2 linked regions of the Filimonas lacunae genome follow. The protein of the gene in region 1 binds, or shares a complex with, the protein of each later gene. Links are inferred from orthologs where the notes say so. Each region holds a gene or a part of one and is shown on either strand. Other genes may lie near its edges.

Region 1 (8,289 bases):
ATGTAGCGCTAGTCAATTTTGGTATAGCTAGTCCGCTGGTTCCAGTAGAGCCAGTGTTGTTAACAGTAATTGTGCTATTAAATATTTTTGCTCCCGCAAAAGTTTGGCTGCCAGTATTTATAACTCCTCTGTTGGAAGCATCTGCATCTGGAATATTTAAATTATGTGTAGAGCCTGCGCTATTAAATGCAATAGCTGCAGCGTTCGTAGTTACTCCAAAAGATTGTGTACTTGTTGTAAGCCCATTGAGATTTTGTATAAATGGTAATGAACTGATATTTCTTCTTTCTACCTGACTATTTGTAAGATTTGTCATAAGAAAAAGAGTATCAGTGGTACTATTTGCACCAGCAAGTGTTGTGGTTCCTGAAACTGTCAGATTGTTTTTAAAAGATTTATCTCCACCAAATCTTTGTGTTGTAGCTGTCATTAATCCAGTAATGGTTGAATCCGAATTAGGAATGTTCAAGGTATGTATCGAACCTGAACTAGTAAAACCGATTGGCAGAGCCTGATTTGTAGAGTTAGCGAAAGTTTGTGTTGTGGTTGTTAACCCATTTAAGTTTTGAATACCGGGGAACGAGAATGTACTAAAGTTTCTTCTGGTAACCTGATTATTGGCGTTAATCATCAGGAATCCAGTGTCTGTAGTATTAGATACAGGTGATAAGGTTGTAATTCCTGATACTGTTAGATTTCCCTTGAAAGACTTATCTCCACCAAATCTTTGTGCTGTAGTTGTCACCAATCCTGTAATAGTAGAATCTGCATTGGGGATATTCAAAGTATGTGTAGAGCCAGAACTTGTAAAACCGATAGGTAAAGCCTGGTTAGTAGAGTTAGTGAAAGTCTGTGTTGTAGCTGTTAATCCATTTAAGTTTTGAATACCGGGGAATGAGAATGAACTAAAGTTTCTTCTTGTAACCTGGTTATTGGCATTGATCATTAAAAAGCTGGTATCTGTAGCAGCGGTTGGTGAAAGTGTAGTCGTTCCTGAAACAGTAAGATTGTTTTTGAACGATTTATCTCCACCAAATCTTTGTGCTGTAGCTGTTACCAATCCTGTAATAGTGGAATCTGCATTGGGAATATTCAAAGTATGTATAGAGCCAGAACTAGTAAAACCAATAGGTAAAGCCTGGTTAGTAGAATTAGCGAATGTTTGTGCTGTAGCTGTTAATCCATTCAGGCTTTGAATACCGGGGAATGAGAATGAGCTAAAGTTTCTTCTGGTAACCTGGTTGGCTGCATTGATCATCAGAAAACTGGTATCTGTAGCAGCAGTGGGAGATAACGTAGTAATTCCTGATACTGTAACGTTGTTTTTGAACGATTTATCTCCACCAAATCTCTGTGCACTAGTAGTAACAAATCCTCTTATAGTAGAATCAGCATCAGTGAGATTGAGAGTATGTACTGTTCCGGTGCTTGAAAATCCTATTGCTGTAGCCTGGTTTGCACTTGTAGCAAAGGTTTGAGTGGCTGCGGTTAAACCATTTAAGCTTTGAATACCTGGAAAAGAGCTAAAGTTTCTTTTTGTAACCTGATTAGCTGCATTTAACATCAGGAAATTAGTATCCGTTGTATTAGCTGATGCTATCAATGATGTTATTCCTGCAACTGTAAGGTTATTGGAAAAGGTTTTGTTTCCCGCAAAACTTTGGTCTGTTAGATTAACGAAACCTCTCGTAGATATACTTGCATCTGGTATACTTAATACATGGGAACTACCAGTGCTTGTGAAACCCAGCGCTCCTGCTGTTGCGTTTGTGCTTATGGTTTGTGCGCTTGGTGTCAATCCGTTGATACTTTGTATAGCACCTGAAAATGCAACATTGTTTAAATTTCTTTTAACTACGGTGTTACTGCTATTGAGAAATAAAGCTGTTGTATCTGTGGATGTTGCAGCAGGGTTTAATGTGAATGTGCCGCCCAATGTAGTGTTGCCAATAATACTGGTGTTACCGGTAGCGTCTATTACAATCCGGCTTGTTCCGGCAGTAACGATGTTCAGGGGTACGGCATTATTGGGGCCTAGTTTTTCTGTTCCGGTTAAGCTGTTATTACCTGCCAGATTCCAACTAACTAAACTGGCATTTAACAGGGAATCGGTTGTTATTCTTTGCCAGAAGCCAGACTTACGTAAATACAATCCTCTTCCACTGTTATTGGCCTGATAGTATATCAACATACCATCAGGCGGTGCAAGTGTATTGATGATGGATGTATCGGAAAGCCTGGGCAATAAAAGCCCTTGCCTGTTTCCATTCAATTCAAGTAGTGCTGACTTTTCCAGTGAAGTAGGAGAGGTTCCTATTTTTACTTGCGCTTCACTTTTCACAAATGCCAGCAATAGAATCACCAATAATAATATTTTGTTTCTGATAGGTAATGGCATAAAATAACAACTGCTACATTGTATATAGAAGTAATTGGGTACGGATAAAAACTGTGAGTGTAGGCAGTTATCTTTCTATTACATACCAGGAATTTCCATCTGTTTGTAGTTTAACGAAAGTACCGGAGTTGTAAATATTATAGTCGCTGCTGGTAGATCCTCCTTCTAATAATCCACGGATGGTTACTACTCTGTCGATATCTCCTGCACCAACTCTTTTAATAATATAGACACGACCGTTTAAACCGGTAGGCGCTGGAAGAGTTACTACAACATCTGCTGCAGTTGCATTTACCAGAACTGTATAGTCAGAAACACTTAATGTGGTGGCGGCGCTTATATTTCTGATAGCATATGAAACACTACCTCCCATTTGAACTGTAGAATTAGGAACTGCAGTAGCTGTAGGGGAACCTAATAACACTGAATCACGGAATACTTTATTACCTGCTATGCCTTGTGCTACAGTTGATATACCACCTGGTGTGTTATAGCTGGCAGCGTGTAATATCAAACTATCCGGACCAGCTGCTGCACCTGTTTTTCTTTCTAAGCCCTGGGCATTATCTGTGTTGGCAAAATTTCCAATAACCAAACCTCTGAATGCAGCGGTGTCTAATGTTCTTCTGGATACTGCGCCTGTAGTTGGGTTTATTACCAATACATCATTGAAAGATGTTTTCAATAAGTTGGTGTTCAGGTAAAGACTATCACCAATGCGGGCGTTCTGTAAGTAAACAGAATCTAAAGCTCTGATGAAACGGGTGCTGATAGAATCCTGTACATCCAATCTGTTCTGGATATGTACACTGTCATAAAAGGTAGTAGCGCCATTTGCTTTGATTCTTATTTTGTCAATGCTGTTTGCTATTAACCTTACATCCTGTGCATTTAAACTACCAAACTTTGCATTGGCATCAATGGTATTACCGTCAATACTCCATGCTCTTGTACTGGTAGAGTCTGTAGTAATACGCTGCCAGTAGCCAGATCTATGGATATACAATCCACGGCCTTGCCCGGCAGTAGGATCCAGGTATATCATCATACCATCTGGTGGTGTTAACGCATTAATACCGGTAGTATCACTAAGTCTGGGTAACAGGAAACCTTGTCTCGTACTTTCCAGTTCCAGGATGGCGGATCGGTTAATTGTGGTTGGATTGTTACCAATTTTAACCTGCGCTTTGGTTGTTAACACGGCAGCTAATGCAAAGAACAGAACGATCCCTGTCTTTTTTAGAAAACCGATTTGAGTGTTGAGTTGTATCATGATCTTAGATTAAACACTTTAAAATCGGATAGTGGATTTATGATTGAGTTTTCAAAGGGGTTAGCCATTTAAAACGCAAGTGCCAAATATAATAGGGGCATGAAGTATCTGCCAGTTGTGAACAAAATGAACAGAGGATGGGAAAGGGGATAAAAAGGAAAGGGGAGGTAACCCTACCTCCCCATATAAACCATTAGTATTTGAACGTCACTCGGATTAACACCACTTATTCGGCTGGCTTGTCCTAAGGTTGCGGGCCTTATCTTCTTAAACTTCTGTAAGGCTTCATTACTTAAGGCTGATATTTTATCGTAATCAAACTTATCAGGTATAATGGCATTCTCCATTTGTGCCATCCTTTTTACCAGTTCTTCTTCTTTTTCAATGTATCGTTCATACTTCACTTGTATCTCTGCCTGCTCTATAGCTTCTTTATTCTCATTGGTAAACTCCTGTGCTAAACGGGGGATTGCTTTGAATAAAGAGGGAAGATCGATATCAGGACGAAGAACCAGTTTAGATGCCTTCTGCTTTTCAGTTAAAGGTGATGAATTAATAGAAGACAGGTATTCATTTGCTTCGTCTGGTTCAATAGTAAAGGCTGCCAGTTGTTTCTTGATCCTTTCTACTCCATCCCTTTTATTACTTACTTTTTCCATCCTGTCATCCTTAGCTAATCCCAGCTTATGGCTCATTTCAGTAAGGCGTAGGTCTGCGTTATCCTGACGTAACAGGGTTCTATATTCTGCCCGGCTGGTAAACATGCGGTAAGGTTCTTCTGTACCCTTGCTTATCAGGTCGTCAATTAATACTCCTATGTAAGCTTCGCTTCTTTTCAGTATGAAAGGAGGAAGGTTTTTAGCTTTCAGATGAGCATTCATACCTGCCATTAAACCCTGGCAAGCTGCTTCTTCATACCCGGTAGTACCATTGATCTGACCTGCAAAGAACAGGTTATTGATCATTTTGGTTTCCAGTGAATAGGTTAACTGGGTAGGTGGGAAGAAGTCATACTCGATAGCATAGCCCGGACGGAAGATCCTTACGTTCTCAAACCCTTCAATTTGCCTGATAGCATTGTACTGAACATCTTCCGGAAGGGAAGTTGAGAAACCATTTACATAGATCTCCACGGTGTTAAACCCTTCTGGCTCTACGAATATCTGGTGCCTGTCTCTCTCTGCAAAGCGGTTGATCTTATCTTCTATGCTAGGGCAGTAACGTGGACCTATACCTTCAATACGTCCAGTGAACATAGGACTTCTATCAAAACCAGTCTTCAATGTATCGTGTACCTGCTGGTTGGTATAGGTAATATGACAGCTTATTTGCTGTTCAGGCTTGATCTTTGGAACATCCAGGTATGAGAAGCCAGTGATTTCTTCATCACCTTTTTGTTCTTCCATCTTAGAATAGTCCAGGCTACGTCCATCCACACGGGGAGGAGTACCTGTTTTCAAACGATCGCTTTCAAATCCGAGTTCCACCAGTTGTTCTGTAATACCTGTAGCGGCTTTCTCTGCTACGCGGCCACCACCAAACTGCTTTTCACCTATGTGAATGATACCATTAAGGAAGGTTCCGCTGGTAACTACTACTGATTTGGAATTGATATGATGCCCCAGTCCTGTAACAACACCACAGGCTTTATCTCCTTTGATGATGATATTGCGTACCATATCCTGGTAAAAGTCTATGTTGGAAGTCTGTTCCAGCTTCTCTCTCCATGTAGCAGCAAACAGCATACGATCGTTCTGTGTACGTGGACTCCACATAGCAGGACCTTTACTTCTGTTCAGCATGCGAAACTGGATCATACTTAAGTCAGTTACAATGCCACTATATCCTCCTAATGCATCTATTTCTCTTACAATCTGGCCTTTAGCAATACCACCCATAGCTGGGTTACAACTCATTTGAGCAATAGTCTGCATATTCATGGTAATAAGAAGAACCTTACTACCCATGTTTGCAGCGGCAGCAGCAGCTTCACAGCCTGCGTGACCTGCACCTACTACTATAACATCGTAATCTGGAAACATTGATTATATACTTTTAAACTGGTGCAAAGATACAGGCCTTTAGTACTATAGATGTATTAAAGGTTGCTTGAAGAACGTATCCAAAGGTTCCACGTGAAACCCTTAGATTAGCTACCGTGATAGATTACATGTTTCACGTGGAACCAATAGGTTATTATAGGGTAGTTTAAATAGTAAATGTTTCACGTGGAACAGGTCATTATGGAAGTTAGAATTCTATATGAGGGTTTATTGATCCTGTTACCTTTCTTAAGGTTATCTCTGCTGTACCTCCTGATGGTTACTTTGATCTTAGTTATTGTTTTTCTAACTGCGTTCCACGTGGAACGCAGTTGATTAAGAAGAATACTTGCTTCTATTTGGATTAATTGGCTTTAAAGCTTCCTTTTTGAAAACTACTGCTATCTATTCTAAGTGTACTTTACTATCCCTTACTGAATGGAAAAATCTTTTCTTCTTTCCTTTAAATAATCTATAAACTTTAAATTATAAAGATGAATAGTTAGGTCTATGCTTTAAGTGCTTTTGTAATTAGCTAGGTGTATGTTTCACGTGAAACGTTAACTGTGTTGGGTTAATAAGGTTATTATATGAATGCTGTAAACAGAGTTATTAATTTATAAAGATGTTTAGTGGTCTGGATACTTATTCTATTCGCTTGTGTTGATGATTTAATATGATAATGCTTGCTGGATGTATATAAGAGGATAGGATATTTAGATGAAGTCTTTAAGTAAGTATGTTAATGTAAACCTTTGGTTGGGTAAGTAGAATATATTGCTTGAAGTTAAATGAGGTGTGTGGATGGGATATGAGATTTGAATTATCCAGTTGATTCTTAGAATGTAATAGTGTTGGTTTGTTAGTAGGATAGGCGTATAGCTTCTCTTCTAAGTTATGCTTAGCCTAGTGTCTCTTTAAAGTGTAATAATATATTTAGGGGCTTGTTCTTCTTTATTACTTTGAGGTATTCTTAGTATTGTACTTACTTTCCTTATTTGGTTTCTGATATGACTGATGGGCGTACTTATTATTCCGATTTTTTTAGTGGTATTAATTTATTATGTTCCACGTGGAACTTATTAATTAGGGATAGTAAGGTATGTATATAGTTTGCTTATTAGCTTGTTGATTTATAAACCTATGTTTATTTACTTCCTCCTGTATTGTCTTTTATGAGTATTTGTTGAACTCTTATGTTTTATATGGAACTTATGGATTAGGTAATGAAGAGCTTATATATAGTTTGCTTATTAGCTTGTTGATTTGTAAACCTATGCTTATTACTACTTCCTGTATTGTCTTTTGTACCAGCATTTATTAAACTCTAGTGCTTTATGTGAAACTTATTGATTGGGTAATGGTAAGGTTATGTATATAGTTTACTTATTAGGTGCTGATTGTAAACCATTTGTTTATTTACTGCTTCCTGTATTGTGTTTAATATTAGTACTTATTGGTTTATTGTGTTTCACGTGGAACGATTGATTGGATCTTATAGTAATGATTGATTAGTTAGGGTGGATTTATAGTTATTACTGCTTCTTAGAACTATAATGTAACTTATTGTTTAGGTATAAGGTTCCACGTGGAACTTGTTCTCTAAATACTTATTAGTATTCATAAACACCTTTTCCTGTTTGGATTAATGATCTGTTTATTTAAATCCTTGCCTGAAGACTCTCTTATAAATACTCCCCTTTATTAATAAGATTGCTATAGTGCATGCTGACCCTATTATTGAAACTTCAATAATGCCCACTGCTAGATTGTTGCTGGATCGTATGCTTGTACTATCCTAGATACTATTGATCTTATGTACCTATCTATCATTCATTATGGTTGGTTTATAAGGCAAAGGCACATTGTTATGTTTCACGTGAAACCTTAGGTATCCTTGTTTTCTTGTAGGTATAGTTGTTATTCTATTCCTATGGCAAAACTGATGCTATTATGCCAGGTCGTTTATGCTTACTAATGAAGATGACAGTATAATTAACATAGTTCTTATACTATGAACTAGAAGAAATGTAATATAGCTCCATAGGGAATAATTATTAATAATTCACTATTGGGAGTAAAAATAAAGTTACCCGATATTTTCAGCACAAGTGAACTACCTGTATCCTTTTCCATTATTGCTCGGCCACTGTAATCTTATTGGGTTAGATGGGGAATAGAATGCTTTGTAACAGCCTATGTAGGGATGATGGCAGGCTTCCTGTATGCTATGATGGCGCTTAGATAGAGTAGTCTTTGATTAATCGTTGTGTTTGGTTGGTGTATCAGAGGAGAGGAGGGATGCGTGTTGATGTATTGTCTACCCTGTCATATGTGTAATACCAAGGTTCAGTTGATATATAGTGACAGGTGTATGTCTTGTTTAATTACCCTTTTAAGTACTGGCTAGTGTTATTGGTACAAGTGTTTTATGTATAGCTTATCTATATAGCTATCAGTACATCTTATCAAGGGGATGTTTATCACTTACTAATCTTAGCATTCTATCAGTATAAAATGATCTTTTACTATGAACATCCGGATTGGTTATACAATTAGATCTAGGGGTATCTATC
Region 2 (7,794 bases), 910 kb from region 1 along the record:
CTTGATCATTATGGTCATTGCCTGCCTGCTCATCTTCGCAGTTTCTGTACTGGCCAGCAATAAAAAAGAGGAAACTCAGCAGATCCTGGTTCAGGATGTGCAGTTGGAAGACGTGAAGAAGGAGGAGGAGAAGAAGCCTGAACCTCCACCGCCACCGCCTCCACCAAAAGTTGAGCCTCCTAAAGTAGAGATCGCTAAATTCACTCCTCCTAAAATCGTGAAAGATGAAGAGGTGAAGAAGGAAGATGAACTGAAGGAGAACAAAGAACTGGAAACCGTTAAAACCGGTACATTTAACCAGGAAGGTGAAAAAGATCTTTTGAATACAGCGCCACCGCCAGAAAGTTCTGGTACTGGTACCGGTGTTCCTACACCTGCTAAAACAGAAGATTACGATAAGGAATTTAAAACAGTACAGATCCAGGCTAAATTCCCGGGTGGGGATGGTGAGTGGAGAAAGTATCTGGAAAGAAACCTGAACCGTGACCTTCCGGTTGAAAACGGTGCACCTCCCGGAAACTATACTGTAGTAGTATCGTTCCTGGTAGATAAAGATGGTAGCATTTCTGAAGTAAAATCTGAAAACTCGCCTGGTTATGGTACTGCTGAAGAAGCTGTACGTGTAATCAAGAAAGGTCCAAAATGGATCCCAGCGGTTCAGAACGGCAGAAACGTTATCTACCGTCAAAGACAAAGCATTACCTTCCAGGTAGCTGAAGAATAGAAGATAACTTCTTTCTATAATCAAAGGCCTTATCGCTCTGCGGTGAGGCCTTTGTGTTTTAAAAGTGGGTCCTCTGACAATTCCGGAAGGTTTTCAGCAATAAAATGCAAACCCTCCGGACATTTCGGGCAATCTTCCCTGGAAATCTGGGAACTCCCCGGAGATATTTAACAACTCCCGGTTTTCTCTGGAGAGTTGTGAGAAGAGAACGAGAAACCTTCCATACATGTTCAACAATCTTCTGCAGAAATCCGGGAGCTCTCCCGGGAAATCTGGCAACTTCCATTTTTCCCGGAAAAGTTCTCCGGAGAAAAATGATAACAATCCGGAGTAACCCGGCAACTCTCCGGTGAAAATATAGAATGAACAAAAAAGCATTTCAAGCCTCTTTTAAATATGTGTAAAAACATAATACACATACTAAAACCCTTACCCAGTATGCATTTCACCAAAAAACCTGTGTCAGACCTGTGTTTGAAATGAGGTTTTAAAAAACACATTTACCTGATTATCAGCTAGTAAGCCAATTTATGGTCATAATTGCCTATACCGCAAATAACTTTTTTAAAACTATTTTTCCGCGTCCCCACTGCGTTTGAGGCCAACACACCTGTGTCACAGGTTTTGTAAAATCTCGCCGCCTCTCCAATTTTACATCGTAATCGGGCAGCAACAGAATGGCCATTCGTCCGGCACATTTCCCCGGCTTCTTTCCCGGATTATTGTACAAAAGGAAGCAGAGGGGAGGGTGTTACGGAAACTGTTCCGGCACCGGGTCAATGGAAGACCTGGAATTTTTGAACTATCAAATTGTAAAACATGAAAAAGAAATATGGTTATTTTATTCCAAGAACAGACGGAGAGTTACTACGTTGGTTAAACAACTTTAAAGAACAAATAAACATTGCAGGACCTACCTTAGGCCTTACACCTATACAGGTGACAGAGTTGGCAGATAAAGCGCAGAAAGGCATAGATGCCCTGCTATCTGTTGTTATTAAAAAACAGGATTATATGGATGCAGTGTTATTTAAAAATATGGTACGCGATGAGGAGGTTGGTTTTATTGCTAACGCGGCAGTTGTACTAAAACGAAATCCGTTATTTACGGATAATATAGGAGGGGCATTGGGTATTATCAATACTACATCTTTACAAGACCGGGTTACCCTTAAGCCAACGCTTAAAGTAAACGTGTTTCCTCAGTACGTAGAAGTGGGCTTTAATAAACAAGGGCAAACAGGTGTATCTGTCTTCTCTCGTATTCATGGTACAGACGAATGGATAAAGATTGGAGATGCAGAGCGTTCGCCTTACAAAGACACCAGGCCGCTACAGGTGCCAGGTAAAGCGGAGATACGGGAATATATGGCACTTTGTTATAGCAACGATGAATCTGTTGGCCAGAACAGTGAGGTGAGTATAGCTGTTTTTGGAGGTTAGTGAAAGAGCCATTTCTGAATCTGGTAAATATATCGGAAGCTGAAAATAAAAAGGTGTGTTGCAGTAATAGCAGCGCACCTTTTTTGTAACCATTATTTATTGCCATACTATTAATGAAAAATAAAATTCATCTTTTTTCTTTCTCCGTATGGAATAAAAATGTTTTAGTATCTCATTAATAAATACTGAAACTATGCAAGCCAACAACATCCCTAACGCCGACTTTCTCGATATTTTATTCGATAACAAAAACAAAGCTTATGGTGCCTACAACCTGCGTAAAACCTATGATAAGCGTGTATACACTGCACTGGGTATAACATTTGCAGTGGGGCTGATATTCTCTATGACTACTTTGTTTGCAGGTGGCAAGAAACCAGATGCAAATGCTCTTACAGGTATCGTTATTGATTTAACGCCAGTTGAACAACATAAGAAGGAAGAGCCAATTGAAAAGCCTGTTGAGCAACCTGCAGCTGCGCCTGCTGCTGCTCCTCAACTGGAGCAAATAAGAACATTAACGAGTACGCCTCCTATTATTATTCCAGATGATCAGATGAGGCCTGAGGATAACGTTCATACTGTTGATGAGTTAGATAAAGCACAAATAGCCAGTTTTACATCTGATGGTGAAGATCCAGGTGGAAAAGCGCCTGCTTTACCAGAAGGTAAGCTTGGAGGTACAGGTGGTGGCGGAGTCGATCATTTGGGACAAGACATGGGAGAAGATCTGAATACAATTAGGGCTACTGTACAAATAGAGGCCAAGTATCCTGGTGGCGCGGAAGCCTGGAGAAAATTCCTGGAGAAAAATCTGAACAGGGATTTACCTCTTGAAAATGGCGCACCTACTGGTAAGTATACCGTAACAGTTTCTTTCGTTGTAGATAGATTCGGTAATATTTCTGAAATAAAGGCGGAAAGCGACCCAGGTTTTGGTGCTGCTGATGAAGCTGTTCGTGTGATTAAAAGAAGCCTGAAATGGGAGCCTGCTGTACAAAACGGACGCAATGTGGTATATCGTCAACGTCAACGTATCACATTTGAAGTAAATGAAGATTAGGAAAGGAAAGCTTCGTGATCACTCAACCCTGAATCCTTTATTCCCGCTCCCGCCTTTTAAGGCGGGATTTTTTGTATATGCAGGCTATTGACGGTAACAATGTAATTTTGCCGCATAACTGAGTAAAACATGCTAGGAAAACTGGTTGGATGGGATGATACAATTGCCGCCATTGCCACTCCGCAGGGCACGGGTGCAATAGGAGTGATAAGAGTAAGTGGTACAAAGGCTATTGAGGTGGTAGATACTTTATTTCCTTCTAAATCATTAACAGAGCAGCCTTCCCATACCCTGCACGTGGGCCTGTTGAAAGATGGCTCTCTGGTGTTAGATGAGGTGGTTGTGGCTCTGTTTATCGCACCACGTTCTTTTACCGGCGAAAATGTGGTGGAAATTTCCTGTCATGGCTCCCATTATATACAAAGCCAGGTAATGGAAACCCTTGCTGCCAGAGGTGTTAGAATGGCTAAGCCAGGTGAATTTACGCAACGTGCCTTTTTAAATGGGAAAATGGATCTGGTGCAGGCAGAAGCTGTAGCAGATATCATAGCCAGCAACACCGAGGCCAGTAAAAGAACTGCACTGTTGAATATGCGGGGGGGATTTTCCAGTGTATTAAAAGAACTGCGCGAAGAGTTGATTAAGTTTTCAGCACTTATTGAATTGGAACTGGATTTTTCCCAGGAGGATGTAGAGTTTGCTGACCGTACGGCTTTGTTTGATCTGCTAAACAGGGTGTCTGTACAGGTTTCAAAGTTGTTGCAGTCTTTTCGATTGGGTAACGTAATTAAGAACGGCGTGCAGGTGGCTATTATAGGCAAACCCAACGCCGGTAAGTCTACTTTATTAAATGCTTTATTAAATGAAGAACGTGCTATAGTAAGTGATATTGCCGGTACTACACGGGATACTATTGAAGAGATATTGAATATAAATGGTGTTTTATTCCGGTTGATAGATACGGCAGGTATTCGTGAGCATACCAGTGATATAATTGAAAGCATAGGCGTAGAAAGAAGCCTTGCCAAAATGAAAGAAGCCGATGTGGTGGTTTACCTGTTTGATGTATCTGCTACATCAATAAGTGAATTGGAGCAGGAGAAGAAGAACCTGGAAGAAGCAGGTATTAAATATATTTTAGCAGGTAATAAAGCCGACAAGGTTATTGACCTGTTGCCTTATACAGATAGTGGTGCTTTGTTTATTTCGGCTAAGGAGAAAAGTGGGGTAGAAGAGGTTAAACAAAAATTATTTGACTTAACAGTGTCAGGTGATCTGAATGGTGACAACGTTATTGTAACTAATGCCCGACATATTGATGCACTGCAAAAGATAGAACAATCTTTATATGATATAAGGAATGGTTTGCAGGAAGGATTGCCGGGTGATCTGGTGGCGTTGGATATACGTGAGTGCCTGCATTACTTAGGAAATATTACTGGTGAGGTGTCGGTAGATGACAGGCTGGATTTTATTTTCAGTAAATTTTGTATCGGCAAATAATAGGTATAACAATATACAAAAATCATGAATTTCGTTAAAACGGCTGGGGACTTCACCTTCAGCCGTTTTTATTATAAAATCGTATCCAGTAATATGCTTCTTAGGAACAAGTATTGACGATCTTTTCAAAGATAATATGATGCCCATAAAAATTAAGGAAGTAAAACCGCCGGGGGCGCACTTCTGGTTAATGACAGTGATCCTATTGAAAAGAAGTTTGATAAATGTAAGGAGCTTTTGTATTTCGCCTGGGAACAATATGCTTTCTATTGGTGAAAAAAAGATATGATGACTGTGCAAGAGAAGTAATAAACCAATTTTTGAATCAGATTAGTCAAAAAACGGCATTCTGGTAAACCTCAGTCCAGTAGGTTTGATGAATAACGATTATAGCCTTAATTAAGTTTCTTAACTAAAAACTTACATATGAAAAAACCTTTACTTAACCTATCATCTATCCATTTCAGTTTTACCGGTTTATGCATCGCCGGTATGTTCCTTTTAAACGCATCGTTAACGATGGCACAGCAATTAGCTTTTCCCACAGCGGAGGGCTTTGGCCGTTACGCCAGTGGGGGCCGGGGGGGAACAGTTTACCATGTAACCAACCTGAATGATGCCGGCACGGGCTCACTCCGCGATGCCGTAAGCCAGTCGAACAGAACGGTTGTATTTGATGTTGGCGGAGTTATCAATGTTGCCTCCCGTATTGTAGTATCCAGTGGAGTTACTATTGCAGGCCAAACAGCACCGGGCGGTGGCATTACCATTTACGGAGACGGTGTGGCCTGTAACGCCGGGAATAATATTATACGGTATATCCGCATTCGTATGGGAAAAAATGGAACGTCCGGAAAAGATGCCTTAAGCATTGCATCTGGTCAGAATTTTATATTTGACCACGTTTCTATATCCTGGGGAAGGGATGGTACTCTTGATGTGAATGGCTCAGGTATAGATAATCTTACTTTCCAGGACTGCATCGTAAGCCAGGGAATTAATAATTCCAACCATTCAACAGGTGGGTTATTGCAAAGTGGTAAATGGTCGATGATAAGGAGTTTGTATATCGACAATAAAACACGCAATCCAAAGGCCAGGGGCACGCATGAATTCATTAACTCCGTACTTTACAACTGGGCAGAACATGGTTATATTATGGGAGATACGGAAGGACTTTCGGAGTGTAACCTGATTGGGAATTATTTCATCTATGGCCCTTCCAGCAACGGCAACTCCCATATTACCAATACAACACCTACATTCAACGTGTATGCATCTGACAATTGGGTAGATGCAGATAAAGACGGCGTATTAGATGGCACTCTTCTTACTGATTATAAAACGGCTACAGTAAAGTCTACACCATACAGTTACCCGGGCGTGTCCAATTTAATGTCTGCACAGGCAGCTCTCAATTATATTATTGCCAATGTGGGCGCCTCTATTACCAGAGACGCCGTTGATAATCTGTTGATTAGCCAGTTGACATCCTATGGCACTTCAGGACAGATTATAAATACAGAAGATGATAACGGCATTCCCGGAAATGTTGGCACCGTAGCAAATGGTACTCCTGCTGCGGACGCTGATCAGGATGGCATGCCCAATGCATGGGAAACAGCCAATGGATTGAACCCCAATGATGCTGCCGACAGAAACAATATCGGAGCTGGTGGTTATACCATGCTTGAAATTTATATCAACAGCCTGGTGGGTGGCGGCGGTAGTGGTAGCGGAAACATAAACCCCTATACTACCGTGCAAGCCGAGAATTATAGTTCCATGTCAGGCGTACAAACAGAAACCTGTAGTGAAGGAGGCCTGAATGTTGGCTATATAGAAAATGGAGATTGGATACGTTTTAGCGGAGTAGATTTTGGTACAGGCGCAACCGGTGTATCCGTACGTGTTGCCAGCAATGCAACCGGCGGAACCATAAAATTCAGGCTGGATGCCGCAGGCGGCCCTCAGATAGGAGCCATTAATGTTACCAGTTCGGGTGGCTGGCAAACCTGGACCACAATGACGGCCAGCGTTAGCGGAGCAAGCGGTGTACACGATTTGTACCTGTCGTTTTCGGGAGGTACCGGCTATCTGCTTAACTTAAACCATTTTGTATTTACAGGAGGAAGCGCTGCGCTTGTCGCCAACGCTCCTGTGCTCAAGAACAGCAGCGAGAGCAATATTCAGGTATACCCTAACCCTACTGTTGACTTACTGCATGTTCACGTAAGTAAGAAACGTGTTGCAAATGCAGGTATACTGATATATGACAACGTAGGAAGACAGGTATTAAGTTCCGGACTGACTGGAAACCAAACTACCGTGAATGTTGCCGGCCTTTCGCCCGGTCTTTACATTCTCCAATTATCCAATGGCAGGGAAATTATCACAAAAAAATTCCTGAAGAGGTAAACTGTTTACATCGGTTTAGTTAATTGTAGCAAAGTCAGGAGGCGAGAATTTCGCTCCTGACTTTTTTTGACTATGCCATCGTTTCCAGCATTTACAGAAAAAAACTTCTTTTACTGTACATTTACGCTATACCCTAAAGCTATGAAGCTATTTCTACTTTTTTCCATCCCTGGTTTAACTATAAGGTTACTACGTGACACAGTATTACAGCAGGCCAGGGTTAGTTATATAAGGCTTGACGAAGAAAAAATATCCAAACACGATGCCGACAGCCTTCGTACTGTAATCATCCGTGAATATCAAAAAGGGGTATCCTCCGAATAGTAAATTTTGATACTGGAAAGTTGTTCCTATTGTAAGCCTTGGAAGTAGGCAAAAAATGATCGTTGTAGATAAAACAACTATAAAATACAAACGACAGCTTTTTAGCTGTCGTTTGTATTTTATAGTATTGAAGCAGGGGGAAGAATTGCAGGTGCTTTTATTGCTTTAGACATACTTTTGCTACCTTGCAGCAGGCAGTCGGAGCTTATAGTATACTCTTGCGAAACGGCATATCAATGCTTCAATTTCAATTAGTTATGATGAATCTGTTTGCGCTGTACAGGAACATGAATATTCCGTCCCTACTGTCATAATCAAG

What was found.
Region 2: the proteins of mnmG (region 1) and mnmE are in contact, whole or in part, in a solved structure (PDB 9HIP), measured with the Escherichia coli proteins. The link is inferred for Filimonas lacunae from one-to-one orthologs.

Annotation. Positions count from the first base shown.
Region 1 is NZ_AP017422.1:7,062,756-7,071,044, reverse strand. What follows is about bases 3,280-6,266. They hold mnmG (tRNA uridine-5-carboxymethylaminomethyl(34) synthesis enzyme MnmG), read right to left. Parts: upstream 5,714-6,266; coding sequence 3,845-5,713; downstream 3,280-3,844. Other genes in these bases: FLA_RS27910 (hypothetical protein), read right to left, coding at 3,280-3,671. Outside these bases: FLA_RS27915 (beta strand repeat-containing protein), read right to left, coding at 1-2,398; more of FLA_RS27910, read right to left, coding at 2,466-3,279. UniProt on the Escherichia coli protein: NAD-binding protein involved in the addition of a carboxymethylaminomethyl (cmnm) group at the wobble position (U34) of certain tRNAs, forming tRNA-cmnm(5)s(2)U34.
Region 2 is NZ_AP017422.1:6,151,956-6,159,749, reverse strand. The notes cover bases 2,609-5,546. They hold mnmE (tRNA uridine-5-carboxymethylaminomethyl(34) synthesis GTPase MnmE), read left to right. Parts: upstream 2,609-3,359; coding sequence 3,360-4,733; downstream 4,734-5,546. Other genes in these bases: FLA_RS24065 (carbohydrate-binding protein), read left to right, coding at 5,160-5,546; FLA_RS24075 (energy transducer TonB), read left to right, coding at 2,609-3,230. In the rest of the region: FLA_RS24085 (energy transducer TonB), read left to right, coding at 1-724; FLA_RS24080 (hypothetical protein), read left to right, coding at 1,544-2,167; more of FLA_RS24075, read left to right, coding at 2,361-2,608; more of FLA_RS24065, read left to right, coding at 5,547-7,151; FLA_RS24060 (hypothetical protein), read left to right, coding at 7,293-7,475. UniProt on the Escherichia coli protein: Exhibits a very high intrinsic GTPase hydrolysis rate. Involved in the addition of a carboxymethylaminomethyl (cmnm) group at the wobble position (U34) of certain tRNAs, forming tRNA-cmnm(5)s(2)U34.